Regions from separate parts of the Bariatricus sp. HCP28S3_D3 genome, predicted to be linked through region 1. Evidence: predicted binding sites of a transcription regulator. Region 1 holds the regulator's gene; the other holds the start of a gene.

Region 1 (15,081 bases):
CCGAAAGCTGCGAGGTCAGTATCTGCATGGCTAATAATCTTCTTGATGGGAAGATTGCAGACAGAGGGTACTACAAAAGTCTCAGACTTCTGGCGGAATTTTACGGGGAATATCTGGAAAATGAACTTTCTGAAATTTGCGAAAGACAAGTGACGGTCTTCATTACAAATGATGCCCAGGCAGTCGCAAATCTGTTCGGAACGTATTCGCCGAATGCGGCAGTAGTCACGCTGGGGACCAGAATGGGGATTGCGTATCCATAAAAACGGTCATGAGACCCGGATATCCTTTCACAATTCTATTGATTTTTAGAACAATGTTTAGTATTATAGTTTTTAGTTGTAAAGCATATCAAGATCGGGCTTTGTACCGGTCCAGATATGTCAGGAGGTAACAGTATGAAGGAAATGACAAAGATCGCAGTGGATGCGATGGGTGGAGATAACGCACCGAAGGAGATCATAAAAGGTGCAGTCGAAGCTGTGCAGAAGCGCGACGATATTCAGGTAATTCTGACAGGAAAAGAAGAAGTCATAGCAGACGAACTTGCCGGATATACTTACAACAAAGAACAGATCACCATTGTGAACACGACAGAGGTGATTGAGACCGCGGAACCGCCGGTCATGGCGATCCGAAGGAAGAAAGACTCATCCATAGTGGTCGGGCTGAAACTTGTGAAGGAGAAGAAAGCAGACGCGTTTGTTTCGGCAGGAAGCTCCGGAGCAGTGCTGGCCGGAGGGCAGCTTCTGGTAGGACGCATCAAGGGAGTCGAAAGGCCGCCCCTTGCACCGCTGATTCCAACGGAGAAGGGATTTGCTCTTCTGATCGACTGTGGAGCGAATGTGGATGCAAGACCATCGCATCTGGTACAGTTCGCAAAAATGGGTTCCATTTACATGAAACACGTGATGGGTGTCAAGAATCCAAAGGTTGGAATCGTGAATATCGGTGCGGAAGAAGAAAAAGGGAATGCGTTGGTGAAGGAGACATTTCCGCTTTTGAAAGAATGCAGGGATATCAATTTCACGGGAAGTATTGAAGCGAGAGAGATTCCGCATGGTCAGGCCGATGTGATCGTCTGTGAAGCGTTCGTCGGCAATGTTATTCTGAAACTGTACGAAGGAGTCGGTTCTGTTCTGATCAGTAAGATGAAGAAAGGAATGATGACGAGCCTCCGCAGCAAAATTGGCGCACTTCTGGTGAAGCCGGCGCTGAAATCCACGATGAAGGATTTTGATGCCAGTGAATATGGAGGCGCTCCGCTGCTTGGTCTTAACGGACTGGTTGTGAAGACGCATGGAAGTTCCACTTCTAAAGAAGTCTGCAATTCTATTTTACAGTGCGTGACATTTAAGGAACAGCGTATCAATGAAAAAATCAAAGAATGTATTCAGGCTGGTGAAGAACCGGTTAATATGTAAGGAAAGAAAGGGCAACAGTTATGGAATTTGAGAAATTAAAAGAAATTATCGCCGATGTATTAGGATGCAACCCGGATACAATTACTCCGGACACAACATTTGTGGACGATCTGGGAGCAGATTCCTTGGATATTTTCCAGATTATTATGGGAATTGAAGATACTTTTGATATTGAAATTGATAACGAAGATGCGGAGAAGATTGCAACTGTCGGTGACGCAGTTGAGCAGATTAAGAACGCAATTAATTAGGCATAATAAAGGAAAAGCCCGTAACAGGGCTTTTTCTTTTAGAAGAGGATAATATGAGCAGAAATTTAAAAGAATTGGAGAAAAAAATCAGTTACAGTTTTTCGGATGAAGGTCTTCTGAAACATGCGATGACGCACAGCTCTTATGTGAACGAAAAACGCCTGAAAAAGACAGACTGCAATGAAAGGCTGGAATTCCTGGGGGATGCAGTACTGGAACTGGTCTCAAGTGAATATTTATTTTTCGAGAATCCAAAGATGCCGGAAGGGGAGCTGACGAAGCTTCGTGCCAGTATGGTATGTGAAAAGGCGCTTGCTTTCTGTGCGCGTGATCTGGATCTGGGAGATTTCCTTCTGTTGGGAAAGGGAGAAGATGCAACCGGGGGAAGGAAGAGGGATTCAATCACTTCGGATGCGCTGGAGGCCTTGATCGGCGCTATATATCTGGATGGTGGTTTTGCTAATGCAAAAGAGTTCATTTTGAACCATGTGTTAAATGATCTGGAAGGAAAAAGACTCTTTTATGATAGCAAGACTATCTTGCAGGAACTTGTCCAGGGAAATTCAGAGAAGGGAATCTGTTACGAGCTTGTCGGTGAAGTGGGACCGGATCACAATAAATCCTTCCAGGTGGAGGTCCGGATCGGGGATACGACTTACGGACAGGGAATCGGCCGCACCAAGAAGGCTGCGGAACAGGAGGCTGCTTATCAGGCGATTTTGAAACTGAAAAACAGAAAGGCTTAGCAGGTGAAGCATGTATTTAAAAAGTATAGAGATACAGGGATTCAAATCGTTTGCGAATAAGATTGTATTTGAGTTTCATAACGGTATTACTGGAATCGTGGGTCCAAACGGGAGCGGAAAGAGCAATGTATCGGATGCCGTTCGGTGGGTTCTTGGAGAACAAAGAGTTAAGCAGCTTCGCGGAGGAAGTATGCAGGACGTTATTTTTTCGGGGACAGAGAACAGGAAACCGCTCAGCTATGCGTCGGTTGCCATTACACTGGATAATTCGGATCATAAACTGCCGGTGGACTTTGAAGAGGTCAAGGTTACGAGAAAACTGTATCGTTCAGGGGAAAGCGAGTATCTGATCAATGGAAGCGCCTGCCGTCTTAAGGATATTAATGAGATGTTCTACGATACGGGTATCGGTAAAGAAGGATATTCGATCATCGGGCAGGGACAGATTGATAAGATTCTGAACGGTAAACCGGAAGAACGAAGAGAACTCTTTGATGAAGCGGCTGGTATCGTAAAGTTTAAACGACGGAAAAATATGTCTCTGAAAAAGCTGGAAGAAGAGCAGCAGAATCTGGTTCGTGTCAATGATATTCTCGGAGAGCTGGAGAAACAGTTCGGGCCTTTGCAGAAACAGGCAGAGACAGCGAAGATTTACTTGAAGAAGAAAGAAGAACTGAAGCGGTACGACATCAATATGTTTCTTATGGAAACGATGCGTCTGAAAGAGCAGATGAAAGATGTGGACCAGAAGCTTACAATTGCAAAGAATGAGCTTGATGAGGCAAATCAGCAGTATGAGGATATGAAGAACGAATACGAGCTCATTGAGAATCAGGTAGATGAGATCGATGCGTCTATTGAGAAGGCAAAGAGTCAGTTGAATGAGACGACACTCTTGAAGCAGCAGCTGGAAGGCCAGATCGAGCTCCTTAAGGAGCAGATCAAGAGTGCCCGCATGAATGATGAACATTATGAGAAGCGGGCCAGAACGATTGATCTCGAACTGGAAGAACGTATAAAACAGAAAAAGACACTGGAAAAAGAACATAAAGAAATCGCAGAGAAGCTGTCTTCGGAAGAGGCAAGGCAGGAACAGGCTAAGACTGTACTTGTTTCAGTTCAGTCCCAGATTGCACAGATCACCGCGAAGATTGAACACCATCAGAATGAAATCATGGAAGTACTGAACGGCCGAGCTTCTACGAAAGCGAAACTCCAGCATTATGATACGATGCTGGAACAGATCAAGGTGCAGAGAGCGCAGCTTTATAAACGACTGGTAGAAGCTGAGAGTGATGCCCAGCGGCATCGTGACGAGCGTAAGATCTATGAGGATGAACTGAGACGCATTTCCCAAAAAATCGTAGATTCTGTGAATAAAGTGAAAGCTTATGAAGCTGATATTGAGAGAATGCAGAAGGAAATTGCGGATAAGAATGAAAAACTCCGGATTGGGCAGACTGCATTTCACAGGGAACAGTCCAGACTTGAGTCTCTGAAAAATATTACCGAACGCTATGATGGATACGGAAACAGCATCCGGAAAGTTATGGAGAAAAAAAGCAGTGTTCCGGGGCTCGTCGGAGTTGTTGCAGATATCATCAAAGTAGATAAAAAATATGAAATCGCTGTCGAGACGGCTCTTGGCGGAAGTATCCAGAACATTGTAACTTCGGATGAAGAAACTGCTAAAGAGATGATCGGTTATCTGAAGAAAAATAAATTCGGACGTGCAACCTTTCTCCCACTGACTGCTATCCGGCCCGGACAGGGAATCGGGAAACCGGAAGTATTAAAAGAAAAAGGTGTGATCGGAACAGCAGACACACTGGTCAGCGTGGAGCCGAAGTTTGAAAAACTTGCAGCTCATCTTCTGGGGCGAACGCTTGTGGTGGACCATATTGATACTGGAATTGCACTTGCAAGGAAATACCATCAGACTTTGCGAATTGTAACTCTGGAAGGAGATCTTATGAACCCGGGCGGTGCTATGAGTGGAGGGGCATTTAAGAACAGCAGCAATCTGCTCAGCAGAAGGCGCGAAATCGAAGAGTTTGAGAAAACAGTACTGCTCCTTGAGAACGAGATGAAGGAAGCACAGGCGGAAGTCGATGCTGCCCGTTCGAAGCGTGCGGAGCTTTATGCGAAAGTAGAAGAAATACAACAAAACCTGCAGAAGGATTATGTCGAACAGAATACTGCAAAAATGAATCTGGATCAGGTGGATGCGAAACAGAAGTACACCAGAGAAAATACAGAAGGCATGCATAAAGAGCGGGAAGAACTGGAACACCGCGTGCATGAAATCGAAGAAAACCAGGAATCTATTCAGGTAGAACTGGAAACCAGTGAGCAATTGGAAAAAGAGCTTTCAACAAAAGTCGATGAACTGCAGATGCAGTTGGAAAAAGAGCGAGCGGAAGAAAGCACTGCCGTACAAAAAAATGAAAATATCCATCTGACTTATGCAGCCCTGGATCAGAAGAATGCATTCATTGAGGAGAATCTGAATCGTATCAGTGAAGAAATTGTGAAATTTGAGGAAGAACTGGCATCCTTAGATGCAAGCAAGGGCGAGAACTCCGGTGAAATTGAAGAGAAAGAAAAGCAGATCGCAGAAATTCGAAAGACCATCGATGATTCAGGAGAACTCTTTACGGAATTGAAAACCCAGATTGAAGAATCGCGTGAAAAACGCGAGAAACTGAATCAGAAGAACAAGGCTTTCCTTGGAAAAAGGGACGAATTGTCGAAACATATGGCAGAACTGGACAAGGAAGTTTTCCGTCTGGACAGCCGGAAAACCGGCTATGAGGAAGCATCTGAAAAACAGATCAATTATATGTGGGAAGAGTATGAACTTACTTACAACAGGGCTCTTGAGATACGAGATGAAAATCTGACAGATCTGTCTATGATGAAGAAGCGGATCCAGGAATTGAAGGCAGAAATTAAAGCACTCGGTTCGGTCAATGTCAATGCAATAGAGGATTTTAAAAATCTTGCGGAACGATATGAGTTCCTGAAAGGTCAGCATGACGATCTGGTCGAAGCGGAGACAACACTTACGAAGATTATCGAGGAACTGGATGAAGCGATGAGAAAACAGTTCACCGAGCAGTTCGGGCGTATCGCGCAGGAATTCAATCAGGTTTTCAAAGAACTATTTGGTGGAGGAAAGGGTACACTGGAGCTGATGGAGGATGCAGATGTTCTGGAAGCGGGCATCCGGATCATCGCACAGCCACCGGGCAAGAAACTGCAGAATATGATGCAGCTTTCCGGTGGAGAGAAGGCGTTGACCGCGATTGCGCTGCTTTTTGCGATCCAGAATCTGAAACCATCGCCCTTCTGTCTGCTGGATGAGATCGAAGCAGCACTGGATGATTCCAATGTAACCAGATTTGCACAGTATTTACATAAACTTACAAAATATACACAGTTCATTGTGATCACGCATCGTAGAGGTACCATGACGGCGGCAGACCGCCTCTACGGTATTACCATGCAGGAGAAAGGCGTGTCTACGCTTGTGTCTGTCGATCTTCTGGAAAATGAACTGGATCAGTAGGAATGGGAGGCATTATATGGCTGAAGAGAAAATGGGATTTTTTAAACGACTTGTGTCCGGGCTTACTAAGACCAGAAACAATATTGTATCGGGCATTGACAGTATTTTCCACGGATTTACCAATATTGACGAAGATTTTTATGAAGAGCTGGAAGAAATTCTGATCATGGGAGATCTGGGAGTAAAGGCCACTTATGCGATTCTTGAGGATCTGCGCAAAAAAGTTAAAGAGCAGCACATCAAAGAGCCGATCGCATGTAAGCAGCTTCTGATCGACAGCATCAAAGAACAGATGTATGTAGGAGAGACGGCTTATGAATTTGAAGAAAGAACATCGGTAGTTCTGGTGATTGGAGTAAATGGGGTTGGCAAGACGACAACCATTGGAAAGCTAGCGGGAAAACTGAGAGACCAGAACAAAAAAGTTGTCCTTGCGGCAGCAGATACATTCCGTGCGGCAGCCGGTGAACAGCTAAGAGAATGGGCAAACCGTTCCGGGGCCGATCTGATCGGCGGGCAGGAAGGAGCGGATCCGGCAGCCATCGTTTATGATGCGGTCCAGGCTGCTAAAGCGAGAAAGGCCGACGTACTGCTGTGTGATACGGCGGGAAGACTTCATAATAAAAAGAATCTGATGGAAGAGCTGAAGAAGATCAATCGTGTGCTGGAGAGAGAATATCCGGAAGCGTACCGCGAGACTCTGGTCGTGCTGGATGGAACGACCGGTCAGAATGCACTTGCACAGGCCAGAGAATTCAGTGAAGTTGCAGACATTACCGGTATCATTCTGACGAAGATGGACGGTACCGCAAAAGGAGGAATTGCCGTTGCGATTCAGGCAGAACTCGGAATACCTGTTAAATATATCGGAGTGGGAGAATCCATTGATGATCTGCAGAAATTTGATTCAGATCAGTTTGTAAACGCTTTATTTACGACAGAAGAAGGAGAAGAGACATGTTAACGTTAGAGAAATTTGAAGAAGCAAGCGAGATTGTAAAACGGGTCACCAAACCTACCAAACTGGTTTACAGTGAGCATTTAAGCGCACAGACCGGAGCTAAAGTATATCTGAAACCGGAAAACATGCAGTATACAGGTGCCTATAAGCTCAGAGGCGCTTATTATAAGATCAGTACCTTGTCAGAGGAAGAACGCGCCAGAGGACTGATCGCTGCATCCGCAGGAAACCACGCACAGGGTGTCGCATATGCCGCAAAAGCCTTTGGATGTAAGGCTACCATCGTTATGCCGACCGTTACCCCACTCATCAAAGTCAATCGTACCAAGAGTTACGGAGCGGAAGTGGTACTTCACGGAGATGTCTATGATGATGCCTGTGCAAAGGCTTATGAGCTGGCGGAGGAGCACGGCTATACATTTGTTCATCCGTTTGATGATCTTGATGTTGCAACAGGACAGGGAACGATCGCGATGGAAATCGTGCAGGAACTTCCGACGGTCGATTATATCTTTGTGCCGATCGGCGGAGGCGGACTGATCACGGGTATTTCTACACTTGCGAAAATGCTGAATCCTAAGATCAAAGTGATCGGTGTGGAACCGGCAGCAGCAGCCAGTATGAAAGCGGCCGTAGCGGCAGGCCATGTTGTGACTCTTCCGAGCGCAAATACGATCGCAGATGGTACCGCTGTAAAAACAGTTGGTGAAAAGACGCTTCAGTATGTTATGGAAAATGTAGACGATATCCTTACAGTAGAAGATGATGAACTGGTCGGTGCATTCCTTGATATGGTCGAGAATCACAAAATGGTTGTCGAAAACTCAGGACTTCTTTCTGTGGCTGCTTTAAAACAGATGGATCTGACAGGCAAAAAGGTTGTTTGTATCTTAAGCGGCGGTAATATGGATGTCATTACCATGTCATCCATCGTACAGCATGGATTGATTCAGAGAGACCGTATTTTCTCTGTATCCGTACTTCTTCCGGATAAACCGGGTGAACTTGTGCGCGTCGCAAAGACAATTGCTGATGAACAGGGAAATGTAATTAAACTGGAGCATAATCAGTTTGTCAGCATTAATCGAAATGCTGCCGTTGAACTCAGAGTCACCATGGAAGCATTTGGAACGGAACACAAAAACAGAATTATTCAGGCATTGGAGCGAGAAGGATTCCGTCCTAAAACAATCAGTGCCAAACTCTATTAGATAAGGGATGAGAATCATGAAACAAGGCAGAATGCCGAAAGTCGGTGAGTGTTACAGACATTTTAAAGGGAATCGTTATCGCGTACTTGCAATTGCAAAGCATACAGAGCGTGCAGAAGAGCTTGTCGTCTATGAAGGACTTTACGGAGAACATCCGGTATTTGCACGACCTTTGGAAATGTTTCTGGAGCAGGTCGATAAGAGAAAATTCCCGGATGCAGATCAGGAATATCGGTTTGAACTGGAGGAAGAGACCGCAGTGGCGGATGAGGAGGAACAGAGTCTGATCATGCGATTTCTTGATCTGAGCAGCAACGAAGAAAAACTGCGGTTCCTTCAAAAATATAAAACAGAACTCACAGATGAATTCCTTTCCGCCGCTGCGCAGAGTATGGATTTTACAGAAAATGCACAGACGATGGAAATGCGATACCAGCAGTTGGTAAAATACATCAAGACATTGATGAAGTATGAAAAACGGATGTAGCAGAAAAAATAATCTAGCCTATTGACAATAAATGTATCGTTGTATACAATGATACAAAAATGAGCCAGGTTTACTTGGGTCAGATTTTATATTGACCCCAACAAAAAATATAGTTTTCAGGAGCAGAATCATGGATAAATATTCACTGAGGGGACAGGTTTTTCAGGAGATCCGCGAGGACATTCTGAAAGGCAAATTTAAGGAAAATGAAGAATTACGAGAAGCAACACTGGGTAAGGAACTTGGAGTCAGCAGGACGCCGGTTCGGGAAGCACTCCGTCAGCTGGAGCTGGAGGGGCTGGTTCACATTATTCCGAACAAAGGGGCCTATGTGACGGGCATTACGGAGAAGGACGTGCATGATATCTATATGACGCGTTCCATGCTTGAAGGCCTATGTGCACGTTGGGCGGCTGAGCACATTTCAGAGGAGCAGATTCAGGAAATGGAAGAAGTCCTGCTTCTTACAGAATACCACTTGGATCGTGGAAATGCCGAACAGCTTGCAGAACTTGACGGAAAGTTTCATGAGGTTCTTTATGACGCAAGTCAGAGCCGGATACTCAGACATATTCTTTCTGATTTTCATAAATATGTTCAGGTGGCAAGAAAACGATCCGTGAAGAAAGAAGACAGGGCAAAAAAATCTCTGGAAGAACACCGGGAGATCCTGAATGCACTACGGACCGGAGATGCGGACCGTGCAGAAGAACTGGCACATATTCATATCCTGAATGTTATGGAGAATCTTCATATTGAGCAGGAATAACAGGCAAAAGAAAGGAAGAGTAAGCATGAGCAAGATTCAGATGACGACACCAATTGTTGAGATGGACGGAGATGAGATGACAAGGATCCTGTGGAAGATGATCAAGGAGCATCTTCTTCTTCCGTATATTGATTTGAAGACAGAATATTATGATCTGGGCCTGAAACACAGAGACGAGACAAACGATCAGGTTACTGTGGATTCTGCAATCGCAACGAAGAAATATAAGGTTGCAGTAAAATGTGCAACGATCACTCCGAACGCAGCCCGTGTGAAAGAGTATAATCTGAAAGAAATGTGGAAGAGCCCGAATGGAACCATTCGTGCGATCCTTGACGGTACTGTATTCCGTGCACCCATCGTTGTAAAAGGAATTGAACCTTGTGTAAAGAACTGGAAAAAGCCGATCACGATTGCAAGACATGCTTACGGGGATGTTTACAAAGGTTCTGAAATGAAGATCCCGGGTGCCGGAAAGGTAGAACTGGTTTATACCGCAGAGGACGGAACCGAGACGAGAGAGCTGGTTCATAATTTTACCGGATCCGGAATTGTTCAGGGCATGCATAATATTGATCAGTCAATCGAGAGTTTTGCAAGAAGCTGTTTTAACTATGCACTGGATACGAAACAGGATCTCTGGTTTGCAACGAAAGATACGATTTCCAAGAAATACGACCATACCTTTAAAGATATTTTTCAGGAGATTTTTGATGCAGATTACAAAGAGAAGTTTGAAGAAGCCGGAATCGAGTATTTCTATACGCTGATCGACGATGCCGTAGCACGTGTGATGAAGTCTGAAGGCGGTTATATCTGGGCATGTAAGAACTATGACGGTGATGTGATGAGTGACATGGTTTCTTCCGCATTCGGATCACTGGCCATGATGACTTCCGTGCTGGTATCTCCGGAAGGATACTATGAATATGAGGCAGCACACGGAACGGTACAGCGGCACTATTACAAGCACCTGAAAGGAGAAGAAACATCTACTAACTCCGTGGCAACGATCTTTGCATGGACGGGGGCACTCAGAAAACGTGGTGAGATGGATGGAAATCAGGAGCTGATGGATTTTGCCGATAAGCTGGAAAAGGCAACGATCGATACAATTGAAAGCGGAAATATGACTAAAGATCTTGCACTGATCACGACGCTTCCAAATCCGACTGTATTGAACAGCGAAGATTTTATCAAAGCGATCGCTGAGAGATTGTAAATAAAAACAGGAAAAACGCGCCGATAAGGCGCGTTTTTAACAGTTATTCAGCCAGCTCTTCCCATTTTTCATAGAGCTCTTCCAGCTCTTCTTCATTTGCAGCCTTTTCCTTTGCCAGTTCCTGACACCGGACGGAATTGGTATAGATTTCTTCCTGCATAAGAAGCGTATCGATCTCCTGGTTTCGTTCTTCCAGCCGGGTAATGCGTTCTTCCGTCTTTTTCAGTTCGTTCTGACGCTTCCGGATTCTTGCTTGTTCTTCTTTCTGTTCCTGCCAGCTCATTTTGGACTGGGACATTGAAGAAGTGCCTTCATTCGTAGATTGCTTGTCTGAAATATTGCCACCGGCGTATGCCGTCGTGAGTTCCTCTTTCTTTTCGAGATAGTAATCGTAGTTTCCAATATAATTTACAAAAGTATGGTTCACCAGGTCAAGAATACGCGTGGCTGTCTGGTTGATGAAATAACGGTCATGGGACACATAAAGTACGGTTCCGGTGTACTCATTCAATGCATTTTCCAAAATTTCTTTCGAAGCGATGTCCAGGTGGTTCGTAGGCTCGTCCAAAATCAGGAAGTTCGCCTCGGAGAGCATCAGCTTTGCAAGAGATACTCGTCCGCGTTCTCCGCCGCTCAAATCACCGATCATCTTAAATACATCATCGCCTGTGAATAAAAATGCAGCTAGAACATTCCGGATCTGTGTATTCGTAAGTGTCGGATAATCATCGGAGATCTCTTCAAAGATCGTTTTTTCCATGTGAAGTACGTGATGTTCCTGATCGTAGTAACCGATATGTACATTGGTTCCCAGTGTAAAGCTTCCCGAATCCGCCGCGATCACATTGTTCAAAATCTTAAGCAGTGTCGTTTTCCCTGTTCCGTTATCGCCTACGATGGCTACATGTTCACCTCGCTTAATCTCGAAGCTGACATCCTGAAAAAGGACCTGGGGAGCAAATGATTTTCCAAGGCCTTCAACGCGAAGCACGTCGTTCCCGCTAACACAGGAAGGCTCCAGGCTTAAATGAATATCGGTATTCAGCTCAACCGGTTTTTCAACAGGTGTGATTTTGTTTAACAGCTTTTCCCGGCTTTCCGCACGTCGGATTGATTTCTCCCGGTTGAAGGAACGAAGCTTTTCGATGACTGCCTCCTGATGCTTGATTTCCCGTTGCTGATTCAGATATTCTTTCAGCCTTGCGTCTCTGAGCTGCTGTTTCTTCTGGGCATAATCTGAATAATTTCCCATATATGTCATCAGTGTACCGTTTTCAATCTCCAGCACTTTCGTTACGACACGATTCAAAAAATAACGGTCGTGGGAGACGATGAGCACTGCACCGGAGTAATTCAGCAGGTAGTTCTCAAGCCATGCGATTGAATTCATATCCAAGTGATTGGTAGGCTCATCCAGCAGTAAAATATCCGGTTTCGTCAGCAGAAGTTTGCCGAGGGAAACACGTGTCTTCTGGCCGCCGGAAAGGGCGTCCACCGGTTTCTGAAATTCATCCTCAGTAAACCCAAGGCCTTTAAGAACACCGACCAGTTCGCTTTTATAAGAATAGCCGTCAGCACGTTCAAATGCAGCGGTAAGTCTATGATAAGTGTCAAGTTTCATCTGAAGTGCGTCACCGGTCAGCGTACTGATTTCCAGTTCCAGTGCACGAATCTGACGTTCCATTTCGATAATCTCAGATTTGGCGGTGCGGACTTCTTCGTAAATGGTATTCCCGCTCATCAGGTCCTGGTGCTGGGCAAGATAGCCCATTGTTTTTCCTTTGGTAAGAATTACATCACCGTCATCACTATTCAATTCACCGACGATCATTTTCAAAATTGTGGATTTCCCGGCGCCGTTCAGACCGACCAGCGCCGCTTTCTCACGGTCTTCTATATGAAAGGAGCCTTTATTCACAATAACCTGCTCCCCAAAGGATTTCGTTAAATTGTGGCATGCCAGTATCATTTTCAAACCTCCTTATACTGTAGAAATAGGTACTGTCTACCTCATTATATCGGAAATACAATAAAAAACAACTATTAAGTTTGACTTTTTTATGTCATTTTTATATAATGAAATTTAGAATAAGAATGGAAGGTGGATGTCAGGTGGAAGAAAGAGAAATATCTCAGGCAGTAATCAGAAGACTTCCGAGATACTATCGTTATCTTGGCGAATTGCTGGAACACGGTGTGGAACGAATATCCTCCAACGATTTGAGCAAGAGAATGAAAGTAACTGCATCCCAGATTCGTCAGGACCTTAATAATTTTGGTGGATTTGGACAACAGGGATACGGGTATAATGTAAAATACTTATATACGGAAATAGGGAAAATTCTGGGACTGGACAACCAACATAACATGGTCATTATCGGTGCCGGTAATCTTGGACAGGCACTGGCTAATTATGCAGCATTTGAAAAAAGAGGTTTTGTATTAAAAGGATTATTTGACGTGAATCCACGACTTGTGGGAATTACGATCCGCGGTGTGGAGATCCGGATGATGGATGAACTGAGTGATTTTATTCAGAAGAATGATATTGAAATCGGAGTACTTGCGATTCCGAAGACAAGAGCCATAGATGTTGCGAATGTTCTGGTTGATAATGGTGTGCGGGCGATCTGGAATTTTGCACATACAGATTTGAATCTTCCGGATAATATTATTGTTGAGAACGTGCATTTATCGGAGAGTCTGATGAGACTTTCATACAATATAACACGTTATAATATGGAACATACAGATAATTCATAATTCGACAGAATGTGTTACACACATTTTGCCTGAATCGGCGTAATGAGAGAAGAGTTCCGGCTGCGGGGCTCTTTATTGCGTATTGGAAGGTGAGAATATGAAATATATATTGACGGCTGAACAGATGAAAGCGGCGGACGGAAGAATGATCCATGAGATCGGGATTCCTTCGCTGGTATTGATGGAACGTGCGGCGCTTCAGTGTATGGCTGCAATGAAAGAAGAGCAGATTGATCTGTCCTATGCACTGGTGGTATGCGGCTCCGGCAACAACGGTGGAGACGGATTCGCGGTGGCAAGACTGCTTGCCGAAGAAGGAAAAAGGGTCGATGTGTGTTTTGCCGGAAAATTGGAATCCAGGAGTGAAGAAACGAAGCAGCAGATGCATATTCTGGAAAATCTGGGCGTGTCTGTAGGAAACACTTTACCGGAGAAGGAATATAGTGTTATTATAGATGCCGTATTTGGAATCGGGCTTTGCCGAAATATCGAAGGACATTACCAGAATGTGATTGAACAAATGAACCGGTATCAGGGATACAAAGTTGCGATTGATACTCCGTCCGGAATTTCCGCTGACACCGGGGAAGTACTGGGATGTGCGTTCCGGGCTGATTTGACAGTCACGTTTGCATACGCTAAGGCAGGTCAGGTTTTCTTTCCGGGTTCCGAGTATGCGGGGAAAGTACTGGTAAAGGATATCGGCATTACGGATCCGGGCTTTGAAAACCGGGACGATCTTTATTTTATGCTGGAAAAACAGGATGTGATTTCCAGGATGCCGGAGAGAAAGCCGGATTCCAATAAAGGAAGCTATGGAAGGGTTCTTCTTATTGCCGGAAGTAGGGGAATGTCGGGGGCAGCGTACTTAAGTGCCCATGCGGCGTACATGGTAGGCGCAGGCCTTGTACGGATATACACGGAAGAATCCAACAGACAGATTCTTCAGCAGCTTCTGCCGGAAGCTATTATCACGACTTATGATGAGATGGCCTTAGATTGTTTCCGGGAACTTCCAGATCTGCTTCAATGGGCAGATATGGTCTGCATCGGATGCGGACTTGGAATTTCAGAGTATTCGCGGAGACTTTTTAAAATGACGCTGGAAATGAACCGGAAGCCGTGTGTGATTGATGCGGACGGTCTCAATCTTCTTGCGGAATTTACCGAAGAAGAGCGAAGAAAATGGGCGCGCCAGAAAGAACAGTATGTGCTGACACCTCATATGAAAGAAATGTCAAGATTGACAGGATATCCTGTTGCAGAACTAAAGAATCATAGGAACGCTCTTCTACGTGAGTTTGTTGAAAAAATGCAGGTCGTTTGTGCCATGAAAGATAGCAGAACACTCGTCGCAGCTTGCGGACATCCGACGTTTCTGAATTCATCCGGAAATGCAGCAATGGCGAAGGCCGGTTCCGGTGACGTGCTGGCAGGAACGATTGCCGGCCTGATGGCTCAGAACCTCCCGACTTTTGACGCGGCTGTGTTGGGAGTATATCTGCACGGCCTTGCCGGAGATACGGCAAGAGAAGAATGTGGATCCTACAGTGTGCTTGCTGAAGATCTCATCCGGGGGCTTGGCAGAACACTAAAAACTTTGGAGGAAAACTTGAAATGAAGACATATAACAGACTGCGTGCAGTGATCGATCTCGATGCAGTAATGTATAACAT
Region 2 (15,081 bases), on a different contig from region 1:
TTCGCGGAAAAAGGTGATTTTACATCCGGAGGGATCGAAGCATATCTATGCGAAGAACTTTCCGAATTCGACCTGGAAGATTATGCGGCAGTCGTACTGGGCTGTACCCATTTTAATTATTTTAAACAGAACTTTCGAAATGTTTTCCCGGAAGAGATTCATTTCGTGGACGGTAATGAAGGGACGCTCCGGCAGCTTCTTCGCGTTCTGCCGGGGGATCTGACCGATCAAAAGGAAGAAAACTCGGCTTCTGTACAATACTTTTTTTCGGGAGTACCGGCAGACGACGCGCAGATAGAATTGGTGGAACGCTGCATGAAACGCCTGGATGAGATGTACGACATAGTATAGACATTTCCCCTGGTCGATCCGCATAGAATGTGATGAAGGCGCAGCAGGAGATCATGCATGGGAAAACAGAAAATTTCGCCGAAAGGATTTGTGATAACAACCGCAGTAGCAGCCTGTATTCTTGGAACCGCATATTGGAGTGAGCAAACCGTAAACGTAGGAGGAAACACCGGTCATGCAGCAGAAAGTCTGGTACAGGATACCTTTACGGCCTATCTTCTTGAAGAGGAACCCGAAGAAAATGCAGAAGAAAACGGGGATGAAAAGGATTACATCAAGTGGGTGGAATTTCATGTGACATCAGAGGCAATGAAGCAGGCATATCAATATGATTTGGATACATATGACGGCGATGTTCACCTGAACTGGGTCGATCTTCTTGCATACCTGGGAGCAAAATACGGGGGAGATTTCTCCCGCTACCGAAGCTCGGATCTTGCCGAAACGGCTGAAAAGCTGCAGATGGGTGAGTTATCGGTGAAAGAACTGGAAGACACGATGGAGTACTTTGCATATTACCGTGAAGCTTATGGGGCGGTTCTGGACGGGATGGTGGGAGAGTACCGTCTGGAACAGTCCGATGGGAGTATGAAAAGTTTTTATGGGCTCAAGGCATTTAACCCGATCGCGAAAGGATTTCCATATTCGGATTATGACGATTTCGGAGTTTCCAGAAGCTACGGATACCGCAGAAATCATCTGGGACATGATATGATGGGACAGGTGGGGACACCGGTTATAGCAGTAGAATCCGGCGTGATTTCAGCGCTCGGATGGAACCAGTATGGCGGCTGGAGGATCGGAATCGACAGTTTTGATAAAAAGAGATATTACTATTACGCACATCTAAGGCAGAACCGTCCGTATGCCGAAGGGCTGAAAGAAGGAGATGTGGTGCAGGCGGGGGATGTGATCGGCTATCTCGGCCGCACCGGATACAGCTCGGAAGAAAATGTCAACAATATTGATGAATATCATCTTCATTTTGGGCTGCAGCTTATTTTTGACGAATCACAGAGAGAAGGAAATCATGAGATCTGGGTCAGCGGATATGAACTTGTGCGGTTCCTCTCCATGAACCGCTCGGAAGCGGTCAGAAATGACGCGACAAAAGAATGGACGAGAAAATATGCTTTCGTTGATCCGGCTGCAGAAGCGTATCTGAAGGAGAATCAGAAGACACATAGTGAATAAATATTAAGAGGTGCAGGGGTTATCCCTGCACCTCTTGAATTCCGGAAATATCCGAATCAATCATCATGGAATAGTTGGTATAATACACCACGAATCCCGGTTTACTTCCATTTGGTTTTTTGACATGTTTTTTCTCCACATAGTCGATCTCCACCTTTTCGGATTTCGCATTCTTGGAGTAATGGGCAGCCAGGCGGGCCGCCTCCTCGAAAGTGCGGTCCGGCATTTCGTCTCCGCCGGTCTTTACGATAACGTGGGAGCCGGGCGCTCCTTTGGCGTGGAACCACCAGTCGTTCCCTGTGGCAAAGTGGAAAGTCAGTTCATCGTTCTGGAGATTATTCTTCCCGACATACATGTGATAGCCGTCCGAAGAAATATAGTGGAGTGGCTTACTGGTGATCTTGACTTTCTTTTTGGTAAATTTGCGCCGGATGTATCCGGTAGAGACCAGCTCTTCCTTGAGCTGCGTCAGGTCGTCCTCCCCGCGTGCCATTTCCAGTGCATTTACGATGGATTCCAGATAGGTGATCTCGTCGTGAGTCTCCTGAATCAGACCGGTCAGTGCTTCATAGGTCCTCTTCTGCTTGTTGTATTTCTCAAAATAGCGGGCTGCATTTTCCTGTGGAGTTTTCTGCGGATCCAGCGGAATCGTAACCATTTCATTGGTGTAATAGTTGAGCGCTTCCAGCTTCTTAGCGCCTTCCTTCAAATTGTAGCCGTAGGTATGGATCAGTTCCCCGTAAACTTTGAATTTGTCCCGGTTCTGTGTGTCCCGTAACTGGCGCTGCTGCAGAACGTATTTCTTCCGGTTCCGTTCCAGAGCCGTCTGGACCACGCGCCTTAGATCCGACGATTTCTGGCGGATCCGGGTGATCGTGTCGCGGGAAGCATAATAGGTCCGTATCACCTCGGAAATAGAGTCGAAGGTCCGGACACGGTAATTTTCCAGATGAGTAAGCGGGATGGATGAAAATTCCACCGGGTCATCTCCTTCATAATAAATCTGAGGGGAGAAATCTCCGTTTGCCACCTGCTCGAAGAAATAGGTGAACTGACGGTACAGATGTGCCAGCACATCCTCGGAGAGTTCCCGTGGTGGGAGCGCAGAGTCAACACCCGCAAGATGGCAGATCTCCTCGGCAGCGACCGGGCTGACGCCGGTAAAACTGTTATAGATCGCCTTTGCGAGAGGCATCGGTTTGGAAATAAGTCCGTCACGGAACACCGATTCCGTTACATCCAGCGGATCCAGCTTGCTCATCGTGTCAGGGATAAAATAGTCTCTTCCGGGAAGGACTTCACGCACAGAACTCATCTGGGCGGAGACATGCTTGATACTGTCCAGGATCATGCCCTTGTCATTACAGAAAATGATGTTGCTGTGTTTGCCCATGATTTCTACGATCAGCGTCTTCCTGCAAAGGTCACCCATCTCATCCAGATGCTCAATATCGAAATGGATGATCCGTTCCAGCTTCGGCTGACTGATCGACACGATCCTTCCGTTTCCTACATATTTTCTGAGCAGCATACAGAAATTCGGTGCCGTCATGGGACTTGGTTTATTTTCTTCCGTCAGATAGATCAGAGGAAGGGAGGCGCTTGCGGAAATGCAGAGCCTTTTCTGTCCTTTCGGAGTCTTGATTGTGAGCAGAAGCTCGTCGGTTTCCGGCTGGGCGATTTTATAGATTCTTCCGTCTAAAATGGTTTGATTCAGTTCTTTTACTATATTTGCGATTGTAATGCCGTCAAAAGCCATAGTTACACCTCGTTTTGAAGTTTTAAAGGATCATAAGGTAAAGACCGGTGCGGGTGGAAAATGAACCGCCCGGATTATGACCCTTGTACCATCATACCATGCTCCCGCGTGATTTGCAAATGTACGGGGAACGGTTCTGCATAGTTATAAAGAAACTCGGATGAGCGGCTGAACTGACTTAGAAAGGTTGACATGCCAAAGGGGAAAGGGCTATAATATAACGTAGCAAAATTTGGTCGCAGAGCGGCCGGTAAGAAGAGGGAAAATCAGATGATAAAGAGTATGACAGGTTTCGGACGCTGTGAGGTATCCGAGGCAGAACGCAAGTTTACGGTAGAAATGAAAGGAGTCAATCATCGTTATCTGGACGTGGGAATCCGGATGCCGAAAAAGCTGAACTTCTTCGAGACATCGATCCGCAACTTATTGAAGAAATATATCCAGCGCGGCAAGGTGGATCTGTTTATTACATATGAAGATATGTCAGAGGCTCAAGTTACTTTAAAATATAATCAGAAGCTGGCAAGTGAATATATGGACTATTTCAAAAAGATGGAAGAGGATTTTCATCTGGACAATGACATCCGTGTATCTACACTTTCCAGATGTCCGGAAGTGCTCACAATGGAAGAACAGGTCGTGGATGAAGAGGAGCTCTGGAACGGACTTTCCAAGGCGCTGGAGGGAGCCTGCAGACAGTTTGTTGAGACGAGAACGGCAGAGGGCGAGAATCTGAAGAAGGATATCATCGCAAAACTGGACGGTATGCTGGAGACGGTGGCATGCATCGAAGAACGTTCGCCGCAGATCGTGGCGGAATACCGTGAGAAGCTGGAGACGAAGGTGAAGGAGCTTCTCGCAGATACACAGATGGATGAGGGGAGAATCGCGGCAGAGGTCGTGATCTTTGCGGATAAAATCTGTACGGATGAAGAAGTAGTCCGCCTGAAGAGCCATATCAAGCATATGAAAGAAACGCTGGAATCTGCAGATGGAATCGGACGCAAGCTGGATTTCATTGCCCAGGAGATGAACCGGGAGGCAAATACCATACTTTCCAAGGCAAATGACCTGGAAGTTTCCAATCATGCCATTGATCTGAAGACTGAGATTGAGAAGGTTCGGGAACAGATTCAGAATATTGAATAAAAGCTTTGAAAAATCTTCGGTTTTATGGTAAAATAAATATTTGCTTATATAGAAAATGGCAGGAGAGCTGATTATGAGTAAAAAAAAGGGAATACTTATTGTAGTTTCCGGCTTTTCCGGTGCCGGAAAAGGAACGCTGATGAAGAGACTGCTGGAAGATTATGATGATTATGCACTTTCTGTTTCGGCAACTACCAGAAGTCCCCGTCCGGGAGAAGAAGACGGAAGAGAATATTTTTTCAAGTCCGTTGAGGAATTTGAAAAAATGATTGCACAGGATGAGTTGATCGAGTATGCTAAATATGTTAACAACTACTATGGTACGCCGAAAGAATATGTGATGCAGCAGCTTGAAGAAGGGAAAGATGTGATCCTTGAGATCGAGATCCAGGGAGCACTGAAGGTTAAGGAAAAGTATCCGGACACCCTGCTTCTGTTCGTCACACCGCCGGGAGCCAGGGAATTGAAAGAGCGTCTGGTTGGAAGAGGTACGGAGACCATGGAAGTGATCGAAAGCCGGATGAAGCGTGCGGTGGAGGAGTCGGAAGGCATGGATCAGTACGATTACCTGGTCATCAATGATGACCTTGACACCTGCGTGAAGGAAATGCACCGGATCATCCGTGCGGAACATGATCGCGTATGCCGGAATGAAGAATTTATCAGCAGGATCAGAAAAGAACTGGAAGAATTATAAAGTTCGGGATGCAGATAAGATACGAAGAGAGACTGAAAGGAGCAGAATTTATGTTACATCCATCTTATAGCGATTTGATGAAAGTAGTAAACCAGGATGTGGAAGAGGGAGCAACCAAGATCGTTAACAGCCGTTATTCCATCGTGCTTGCCACTGCAAAGCGTGCAAGACAGCTGATCGACGGTGAGATGCCTCTTGTTGACACGAAGCCGGGCGAGAAGCCGCTTTCCATTGCAATCGATGAGCTGAACAACGCAAAGCTGAAGATCATTGCAGAGGATACGGAAGAGTAAAAAGAACGATGCAGCAAGTACGCCGGGGCGTACTTGAATCCCAAGGCAGAAGCAGGCGACTGTGTCTGCCTTGCTGAGCTTTATTTGGGAAGAGAATAAGGCGACAGGAGCTGCCTTTGGCGGCTTGAAAATTATTGATACGAGGAGAACATGCCATGAACATTTTATTTGTTTCACTGGGCTGCGATAAGAATCTGGTGGATACGGAAGTGATGCTGGGACTTCTGGCAAAGAAGGGGCATCAGATGATCGATGATGAGACGCAGGCGGATATTGTGATCGTTAATACCTGCTGTTTTATTCACGATGCCAAGGAAGAGAGTATTCAGACTATTCTGGAAATGGCTCAGCTTAAAGAGACGGCTGTCCTTAAGAAACTGATCGTGACAGGCTGTCTGGCACAACGTTATAAAGAGGAGATCCTGGAGGAAATCCCGGAAGTGGATGCGGTGCTCGGAACCACATCCTACGATGAGATCGCGGAAGTGATCGACGGACTGTTCAGTGACAGCCCGATGGAACGGGCGGATGCCAGAATGATCATGAAGGATGTGGATTATCTTCCCGAGACGCAAAAGGGAAGGTTGGTTACGACCGGCGGACATTTTGCCTATCTGAAGATCGCGGAAGGGTGCGATAAGCATTGCACGTACTGTATCATTCCGAAGATCCGCGGAAATTTCCGCAGTGTACCGATGGAGGAACTGATCGATGAGGCAAAAGAGCTTGCCGATCAGGGGGTTAAAGAACTGATTCTGGTAGCCCAGGAGACCACCCTTTACGGCAAAGACATTTACGGAGAGAAGTCGCTCCCGCGTCTTTTGAAAGCGCTCTGTAAGATTCAGGGACTTCGGTGGATTCGCATTCTCTACTGTTATCCGGAGGAAATCACGGATGAGCTGATCCAGGTAATCAAGGAAGAACCCAAGATCTGCCATTATCTGGATCTTCCGATCCAGCATGCAAGCGATGCAATCCTGAAGCGGATGGGAAGAAAAACATCGAAGGAACAGCTCATTTCCATTATCGGAAAACTTCGGGAAGAGATTCCGGACATCACTCTTCGGACAACGTTGATTACGGGATTCCCGGGAGAGACGGACGAACAGCATGAAGAGCTGATGGATTTTGTGGATCAGATGGAATTCGAACGCCTGGGTGTCTTTACTTACTCACCGGAGGAGGATACGCCGGCAGCCGAGATGCCGGATCAGATTTCAGAAGAAATCAAGCAGGATCGTCAGGCTGAACTGATGGAGCTTCAGCAGGACATCGTGTTCGATCGGAATGAAGATCTGATCGGAGAAGAAATGCTCGTCATGATTGAGGGAAAGGTAGCCGATGAGAACGCGTATGTGGGAAGAACCTACCGCGATGCGCCGAACGTGGACGGACTGATCTTTGTAAATACAGATGAGGAACTGGTTTCCGGGGATTTCGCGAAAGTGAAAGTGACCGGGGCTATGGATTATGATTTGATAGGAGAATTATTATGAATTTACCAAATAAACTGACTGTACTTCGTGTGGTTATGATTCCGTTTTTTGTGGCATTTTTGCTGTTTGACATCACAGGCGCGGCAGATAAATGGATCGCACTTGCCATTTTCTGTGCGGCCAGCCTGACAGATATGCTGGATGGAAAGATCGCGAGAAAATACAATCTGGTGACGAATTTCGGAAAGTTTATGGATCCGCTTGCAGATAAGCTTCTGGTGTGTACCGCGATGATCTGTCTGGTTTCCATGGACAAGTTGAACGTGATCGTCGTTCTGGTTATTATTGCAAGAGAATTTATCATCAGCGGGTTCCGGCTGGTGGCTTCCGACAACGGAATCGTCATTGCGGCGAGTTACTGGGGCAAATTTAAAACGGTGTCCCAGATGGCGATGGTCATCGTGTTGATTATGGATCTGGGAGGCGTGTTCGAAATGATCGGCAATGTGCTTGTCTGGGTGGCACTGATTCTGACCGTTGTATCACTGGTGGATTATATAGCGAAGAACAAGCAGGTATTGACACAGGGAGGCATGTAACATGGTTGTGGAACTGATTTCCGTAGGAACTGAAATTTTACTTGGAAATATTGTAAATACGAATGCGGCTTACCTAGCAGAGAAATGCGCTCTGCTAGGTTGTTCTTTATATCATCAGACGGTGGTGGGCGATAATGAGGAGCGTATGGAGGACGCGATACGTCAGGCACTTGACCGCTCGGATATCGTGATCCTGACAGGGGGACTTGGACCTACGAAGGATGATTTGACGAAAGAAGTGACTGCACGTGTATTCGGAAGAGAACTGTATCTGGATGAGCATTCTAAAGAGCGGATCGAAGCGTATTTCGGTCGGATAGGGAGCAGCCGGATTACGGAGAACAACTGGAAACAGGCGTTGGTTCCGGAAGGCGCGATCGTGATCGATAACCATAACGGCACCGCTCCTGGACTGATCATTGAAGATCCGGAAAAGGGAAAGACAGCGATTCTGATTCCGGGACCACCGAATGAGATGAAACCCATGTTCGAACAGGACATTGCTTCGTACCTGAATAAACTGCAGCCGGAAGGAATTTATTCTCATATGGTGAAAATATGTGGTATCGGAGAGAGCCGGGCCGAAACGATGGTGGCGGATCTCATGGACGCACAGACGAATCCGACGCTGGCACCTTATGCAAAGACGGGAGAAGTTCATTTCCGGGTGACTGCGAAGGCGAAATCCGAGGAAGAGGCAGAAGAGCTCATGAAGCCGATGATCGAGGAAATGTATCGACGCTTCGGCGATGCGGTGTATACGATCAATGAGCAGGAGACACTGGAAGAGAATCTTGTGGCACTTTTGAAAGAAAAGGGCATGACACTTTCGACCGCAGAATCCTGTACCGGGGGCAAGCTGGCCGGACGGCTTCTGAATGCGGCCGGAGCTTCTGAGGTGTTCAATGAAGGGTATATTACTTATGCAAATGCATCCAAGGAAAAGATTCTGGGTGTGAAGCATGAGACACTGGAAGAATTCGGCGCGGTAAGTGCACAGACAGCCGAAGAAATGGCGCGAGGTGCGGCAAAGGCAGCAGAGGCTGATGCGGCTCTGAGTGTGACCGGAATCGCGGGACCGGGCGGCGGGACCAAGGAAAAGCCGGTCGGACTGGTCTATATCGGATGTGCGGTGAACGGACGCGTGACGACCCGGGAATGTCATTTCACCGGAAACCGGGAGAAAAATCGGGATTATGCGGTTGTGCGGGCGCTTACACTTTTGAGGGAGGAATTGCTGGCGGCAGGACAGCAGCAGAAATAACATAAAGAGGTAAAGCGTATGATAATTAAAAGACTGGAAAATGAGGAAATACTGGAAGGACTGCATCTGGTATGGGATGTGTTTGCTGCTGATATTGCACCGACGTATTCGAGGGAAGGTGTAGAAGAATTTCAGAAATTTATTAAATATGAGAATTTTATGCCGAAGGTGCAGAGCGGACAACTGATTGTGTTCGGAGCAATGGAAGGACAGGAGCTCTGCGGAGTCGGTGCTGTGCAGACTGACGGGCACATTGCGCTTCTGTTTGTCGGGAAGAACTGGCAGAGACGGGGAATCGGAAGGCTGCTCTTTGTTGCCCTGCAGCAGTTCTGTATTGTGGCATTTGGAATAACGAAGATGACGGTTCATGCGGCGCCTCAGGCCGAAGGATTTTACAGGCGGCTTGGATTCCATGAAGTGGCTCCGGAGCAGGTGAAAAACCAAGTCCGTTACGTTCCGATGGAAAGAGCGATGAGTGCGGAAGAAATCCGGCTTCAGAAAAAAGCAAAACGCAGAGGAAAATTCCTGATGCTGGCTATCCTGGCTCTTGTGGTACTTCTGGGAATAGGTGTCGGAACGACAGCGTATAGAGTATTTACGATGGTTCAGGATGGAATTATGGATGGCGGAGGAATGAAAAATCCATTCCTAAGCGATGGGGGTCAAACGGATCAAACGGAGAAAGAGACGAAAAAAGAGACCGGGGAAGGAATTGATGGAATCGAATGTTACCAGGCGGAGAACCTGCCCTACACGATTACGGAGGAGTCTTATTCTTATGAATCCTCGAAAAGTGAGGGAAGCATCACATCCCAGTTCGATGTGAAGTATCCGCAGATCCAGGGGCTGGAAGGAGAACAGATTGCGAAGGTTAATGAGGAACTGAAAAACTGTGCGATGAGTACGGTCAATGCGCTGTATCTTAAGGCCAGCGATGATATGAAAGCGGCGGTGATGAAAGAAGACTCTCCGATCCTCGCAAGTAAGGTGACTTATCGTGTGACATACGCGGGAGAAGATTTTATCAGCGTAGTCTTCTCGGATGATTATTATGCAGGAAACAAAAATGCAAGATATCAGGATCTAAGAACGAGAAACATCCGCCTGTCAGACGGAAAAATCTATGAAACGAGTGAAATCATCAATGTAGATACGGAATTTATAAAAGAATGGAAGAAACGGATGAAAGAAGAAGCACCGAATTCGATCGTAGTAGATGCGCTGAAGACGTCACAGTATCGGAAAATCCTGAGCGGAGAGATCCTTGATAACCGTTATTATGACAATTTCTTCGTGGACAAGGACGGTATTGAAATCGGTATGACCTATCATTATCGGGATGATGAACAGCAGAAGGAAGAGCGTGGCTGGATCACCGCACCATTTACAATGGAGGAGATAAAAGCCTACAAAACAGACAGTGATTTTTGGAATCTTTGTACAAACTAATGATTGACGAATGTCGAAAATTATGCGAAAATAAAGACATATATGGGGTGTTAAAAATATGTCAAACACACTATAGGAAGAAATCATTTACATTTGAAAGGAGTTTTAACATGATTTATTCACATGAAGTAGAAATGATGTGTCCGGTAGCTCAGGGTGCAAATCACGGACCGGCTCCGATTCCGGAAGAAGCGAAATGGGTTAAAGCAAAAGAAGTAAAGGATATTTCTGGTCTGACACACGGAATTGGCTGGTGTGCACCGCAGCAGGGAGCATGCAAACTGACTTTGAATGTTAAAGATGGTATTATCCAGGAAGCATTGGTTGAGACGATCGGATGTTCAGGAATGACTCATTCCGCAGCTATGGCATCTGAAATTCTTCCGGGCAAGACAATTCTGGAAGCACTGAATACAGACCTTGTATGTGATGCTATCAATACAGCAATGAGAGAGTTATTCTTACAGATCGTTTACGGAAGAACTCAGAGTGCATTCTCTGAAGACGGACTTCCGATCGGCGCAGGTCTGGAAGACCTTGGTAAAGGACTTCGTTCTCAGGTTGGTACAATGTATGGAACACTTGCAAAAGGTCCTCGTTATCTTGAAATGGCAGAAGGATATGTTACAGGTATCGCACTGGACGAGCATGATGAGATCATCGGTTACAAATTCGTAAGCCTTGGCAAATTCACAGATTTCATCAAAGGCGGAGACGAACCAAACGTAGCATGGGAGAAAGCTCAGGGACAGTATGGTCGTGTAGCTGACGCTGTTAAGATCATCGACCCACGTAAAGCTTAATCATTAGTGTCGCCTTAAGAATTGGTGCCGCTTGTACATATCAGGTAACTTAAAATAAATCAGGAGGACAAGTAAATGGCTTTATTTGAATCATATGAAAGAAGAATTGATAAAATCAATGAAGTATTAAACAGCTATGGCATTGCTTCTTTGGAAGAAGCAGAAAAGATTACAAAGGATGCCGGACTTGATGTTTATAATCAGGTTAAGGCTATTCAGCCGATCTGTTTTGAAAATGCATGCTGGGCATATATCACAGGTGCAGCAATCGCAATTAAGAAAAATGTTGACACAGCAGCAGAAGCTGCAGCAGCAATCGGTGAAGGCCTTCAGGCTTTCTGTATCCCGGGTTCTGTAGCAGACCAGAGAAAAGTAGGTCTTGGACACGGTAACCTTGGAAAGATGCTTCTGGAAGAAGATACAGACTGCTTCGCATTCCTTGCTGGTCATGAATCATTCGCAGCAGCTGAAGGCGCAATCGGTATCGCTGAAAAAGCAAACAAAGTTCGTAAAAAACCGCTTCGTGTTATCCTGAACGGTCTCGGAAAAGACGCTGCAAAGATCATTTCCAGAATTAACGGATTCACATACGTTCAGACAGAATACGATTATTATACAGGAGAACTGAAAGAAGTTCAGAGAATCGCTTACTCTGACGGACTTCGTTCTAAAGTAAACTGCTACGGAGCAAACGATGTACGTGAAGGTGTTGCAATCATGCACAAAGAAGGCGTAGACGTTTCTATCACAGGTAACTCTACAAACCCGACACGTTTCCAGCATCCGGTTGCAGGTACATACAAGAAAGAATGTATCGAACAGGGCAAGAAATATTTCTCAGTTGCTTCAGGCGGCGGTACAGGACGTACCCTTCACCCGGACAACATGGCAGCAGGACCGGCTTCCTATGGTATGACGGATACACTCGGACGTATGCACTCTGACGCACAGTTCGCAGGATCTTCTTCCGTACCGGCTCATGTAGAAATGATGGGACTTATCGGTGCGGGAAATAACCCGATGGTTGGTATGACGGTAGCAGTTGCAGTTTCTATCGAAGAAGCTAAGAAGGCTGGAAGATTCTAATTGAAAAACCGCATATAATAAAGCTTTATGAAGTGCTAAGAGTTTTTTCTTAGCACTTCTTTTAATGTCAAAGTAAAAGAAATCACTCCACGAAGAAAGATTACTTTGTGAAGCGATTCCTTTTTTGAAAAGCAGAAGATTACAGAATGATTTGAATCCTGTAATTAACTGATTCTCCCATATACTTTTTTCACAGGCTGATATAATATTGCAATTGCAATAACCATAAATACAGCATTGATGACAGTTGCTGGAATTGAGATTACAGAGCCTGCAATTGCAGCTGCGAGTCCATTTCCGAGGATCATCATCTTTACAGTACCCATGACCAGCTCGATCAGAACATTCATACATCCGTAGATGACTGCACTGATAATTGCACCTGTGTATTCTTTTTTCTTATCGCCGTTCGCTTTTTCCTTAAGAGAAGCAAATATCACTCCGATGATCAGACATTTGACAACTGTTTCGATAAATACCTGAGGAACATCCTGCATATATCCATTTAGGATATCAAAGATGATAAGTCCAAGCGTTCCCGATACAGCGCCTTTTTTACCGTTCTGCAGAAGAACACCCATCACTACGAAAACATGACCAAAATGTACAAAGGGTGTGCCTATCGCTGCCCGGCAGCGGAATTCGAAATGCTTGTATTCCAAGGAATGTAATTGCAGCGAAAAATGCTGTGATAACTAATTCCTTTACTTTATTCGTAACCATTCTATATACCTCCCGGTTGATTTCCTTTATAAAATAATGAAAAATATTATACATGGAAAGTATATAAATAAGAATAGCCAATTTTATGTAATTTTTACAGTCCAGTTTTGGGTGACTGGGGGGCGTGTACATAGTCACCCGCTCAGGTTATTTCTGTCCGACTGAGATTGGTCATTTCTCTTTCAAAATACAATGATTTCTCCTTACATTACTACTTGACAAGCATATAATTAATGCTATAATAATTTAATTGTAAATAATTTAAAAACGAAATAAAAACCGATTCATAAAAAAGTGAAATGGAGGAAATTGAAATGGCACTGACTGATGATGAAAAGATGTGGGACACAATTGAAGAACATGGGGCACCATGTAAAGTAAACTTATTCTGCGATTCAAAAAAGACTTATACTGGTCCGGGTGAAGAATATGTTGATTTGTGGAGTATACAGGACAAGAAGATTCCGGTTGACTTGGAAGAAATCCGACGCGGTAAGGGAAATGTTCTCTGGGGAAGATTAAAAGATGGATTTGGATGGATCGATCTAAGAAATGTTCAGTTGGCTGAATAGATCTTCTTGATGTGAAAAAATAGGAAAATGAAATGTATCGGAGGAACTGAGGGATGATACTGGAAAAATTGGCAGGACCTCTTATTGGGGCAGTCATCGGATATTGTACAAACTATATTGCGGTAAAAATGCTGTTTTACCCTAAAAGAAATCAAAATCTGGGGACACAAACTTCCGTTTACCCCGGGAGCAATACCAAAAGGAAAACCGAGACTGGCAAAAGCAATTGGAAATATTGTGGCAAATACGCTTCTCACTGAGGAAGATCTGAAAAAGAAAATCTTGTCTGACGAAACCGAAAATGCAGTTGTGGAAAAAATAATGGATGGATTGTCGACAAATCTTCATACTTCTATTAACAGGATTTGCCCCGAAGAAGAATACACAAATGTGAAGGAAAAAGTCACAAACTTATTGACGGATCAGATTCTGGAATCAGTACAGAACATGAATCTGGAACATATAATTGTTGAAGAGGCAGGAAAAGCAGTAAAATCAAAGACAAAAGGGACTATGTTGGAAATGTTCCTGAACGATGAGATGCTAAATTCTCTGATTCAGCCGGTAGGAGGCGAAATTGTCAATTATATCCAGGTAAGCGGGGCGGATTACATTAAAGGTGAGATCAGCAGAAAACTGGCCGCACTGGAAGAAAAAAGCATTTTGGAATTGTGCGATAATCTGAATGTTTCACAGGATTCCGTGCGCGGGATGGTGTCGTCACTGTACCAGACGGCGATAGAATCGGCAGCAGGAAATCTGGTCAGCAATTTGAATATTGCCGGAATTATTGAAGAGAAAGTCAGTGAAATGAGTATTGACGATTTGGAGAAGATGGTGCTTTCTGTTATGAAGAAAGAACTGGATACGATCGTAAATCTTGGGGCGCTGGTAGGTGCGATTCTGGGGATGTTGAATATATTGATTTAGTGAAATGGATGGGAAGAAGTACTTTGAAGTGGAGTACTTCTTCTTTTGTGCATTTTGGGGTACCCGTCCCTCAAAAGGATTATAATATTTTTGCAATTACCTATTGACTTTGACGCAGCGTCAAGCAGTATCCTTTATACCGGAGGTGAAAAGCGTGGAATACAGTATCAGAGAGTTGTCGCAGATGGCGGGAGTCAGTGCACGGACTTTACGTTATTATGACGAAATCGGGCTTCTGAAACCCCTTTATGTAACTGAGGCGGGATACCGTTATTATGGGGAAAAGGAAGTCGATATCCTGCAACAGATTCTATTTTACAGAGAAAGGAAATTTGACCTGAAGAGTATTAAAAAGATGCTCTGCGAGGATGATTTTGATCGGATGCGGGCACTGGAAGAACACCTCGCAGAGCTGGAAAAACAGCGTGACCGTCTGGAATCGCTGATCGGTACAGTGAAACAGACAATATCGGCAATGAAAGGAGAATGGGTGATGAGTGATCCGGAAAAATTCCAGGCATTTAAAGAAAAAATGGTTCGGGAAAATGAAGAACAATATGGCAGGGAAGTGCGTGAAAAATATGGAGATGAGGAAGTGGATGCCTCCAACAGAAATATGTTGAATATGACGGAAAATGAATGGGAACATTTTCAGAAACTGGAAAGAGAAATCAGAGAAAGTCTTCAGGATTGTGTGAGGAAAGGTGTCAGAGCGGACAGCGAGGAAGCGAAGCACATTGTGGAACTGCATAAAGGATGGCTTATGTCAACGTGGA

Evidence for each region. The regulator Rex, encoded in region 1, represses fermentation and respiration genes when NADH is low (regulators of the CRP and FNR family bind a similar motif). The targets are predictions, from matches to a motif close to ATTGTTAANTANTTAACAAT.
Region 2: the regulator Rex is predicted to act here: its motif matches at 10,238-10,257, upstream of ACTNB3_RS05450 (iron-sulfur cluster assembly scaffold protein).

Annotation. Positions count from the first base shown of each region.
Region 1 covers NZ_JBQHTK010000006.1:82,306-97,386, forward strand. Annotated here, with positions in the region: gene ACTNB3_RS06790 (hypothetical protein) at 1-263, shown strand, start outside; gene plsX (phosphate acyltransferase PlsX) at 399-1,424, shown strand; gene acpP (acyl carrier protein) at 1,445-1,675, shown strand; gene rnc (ribonuclease III) at 1,729-2,421, shown strand; gene smc (chromosome segregation protein SMC) at 2,432-5,992, shown strand; gene ftsY (signal recognition particle-docking protein FtsY) at 6,009-6,956, shown strand; gene ilvA (threonine ammonia-lyase) at 6,950-8,164, shown strand; gene ACTNB3_RS06825 (DUF1653 domain-containing protein) at 8,181-8,651, shown strand; gene ACTNB3_RS06830 (GntR family transcriptional regulator) at 8,782-9,420, shown strand; gene ACTNB3_RS06835 (NADP-dependent isocitrate dehydrogenase) at 9,446-10,642, shown strand; gene ACTNB3_RS06840 (ABC-F family ATP-binding cassette domain-containing protein) at 10,686-12,611, opposite strand; gene ACTNB3_RS06845 (redox-sensing transcriptional repressor Rex) at 12,755-13,405, shown strand; gene ACTNB3_RS06850 (NAD(P)H-hydrate dehydratase) at 13,503-15,026, shown strand; gene alr (alanine racemase) at 15,023-15,081, shown strand, end outside.
Region 2 covers NZ_JBQHTK010000004.1:168,989-184,069, forward strand. Annotated here, with positions in the region: gene murI (glutamate racemase) at 1-351, shown strand, start outside; gene ACTNB3_RS05405 (M23 family metallopeptidase) at 409-1,545, shown strand; gene ACTNB3_RS05410 (Rqc2 family fibronectin-binding protein) at 1,565-3,304, opposite strand; gene ACTNB3_RS05415 (YicC/YloC family endoribonuclease) at 3,575-4,453, shown strand; gene gmk (guanylate kinase) at 4,527-5,150, shown strand; gene rpoZ (DNA-directed RNA polymerase subunit omega) at 5,201-5,443, shown strand; gene rimO (30S ribosomal protein S12 methylthiotransferase RimO) at 5,599-6,939, shown strand; gene pgsA (CDP-diacylglycerol--glycerol-3-phosphate 3-phosphatidyltransferase) at 6,936-7,478, shown strand; gene ACTNB3_RS05440 (competence/damage-inducible protein A) at 7,480-8,742, shown strand; gene ACTNB3_RS05445 (GNAT family N-acetyltransferase) at 8,761-10,191, shown strand; gene ACTNB3_RS05450 (iron-sulfur cluster assembly scaffold protein) at 10,302-10,994, shown strand; gene ACTNB3_RS05455 (GGGtGRT protein) at 11,070-12,080, shown strand; gene ACTNB3_RS05460 (ECF transporter S component) at 12,245-12,742, opposite strand; gene ACTNB3_RS05465 (hypothetical protein) at 13,118-13,375, shown strand; gene ACTNB3_RS05470 (DUF445 domain-containing protein) at 13,532-14,305, shown strand; gene ACTNB3_RS05475 (MerR family transcriptional regulator) at 14,460-15,081, shown strand, end outside.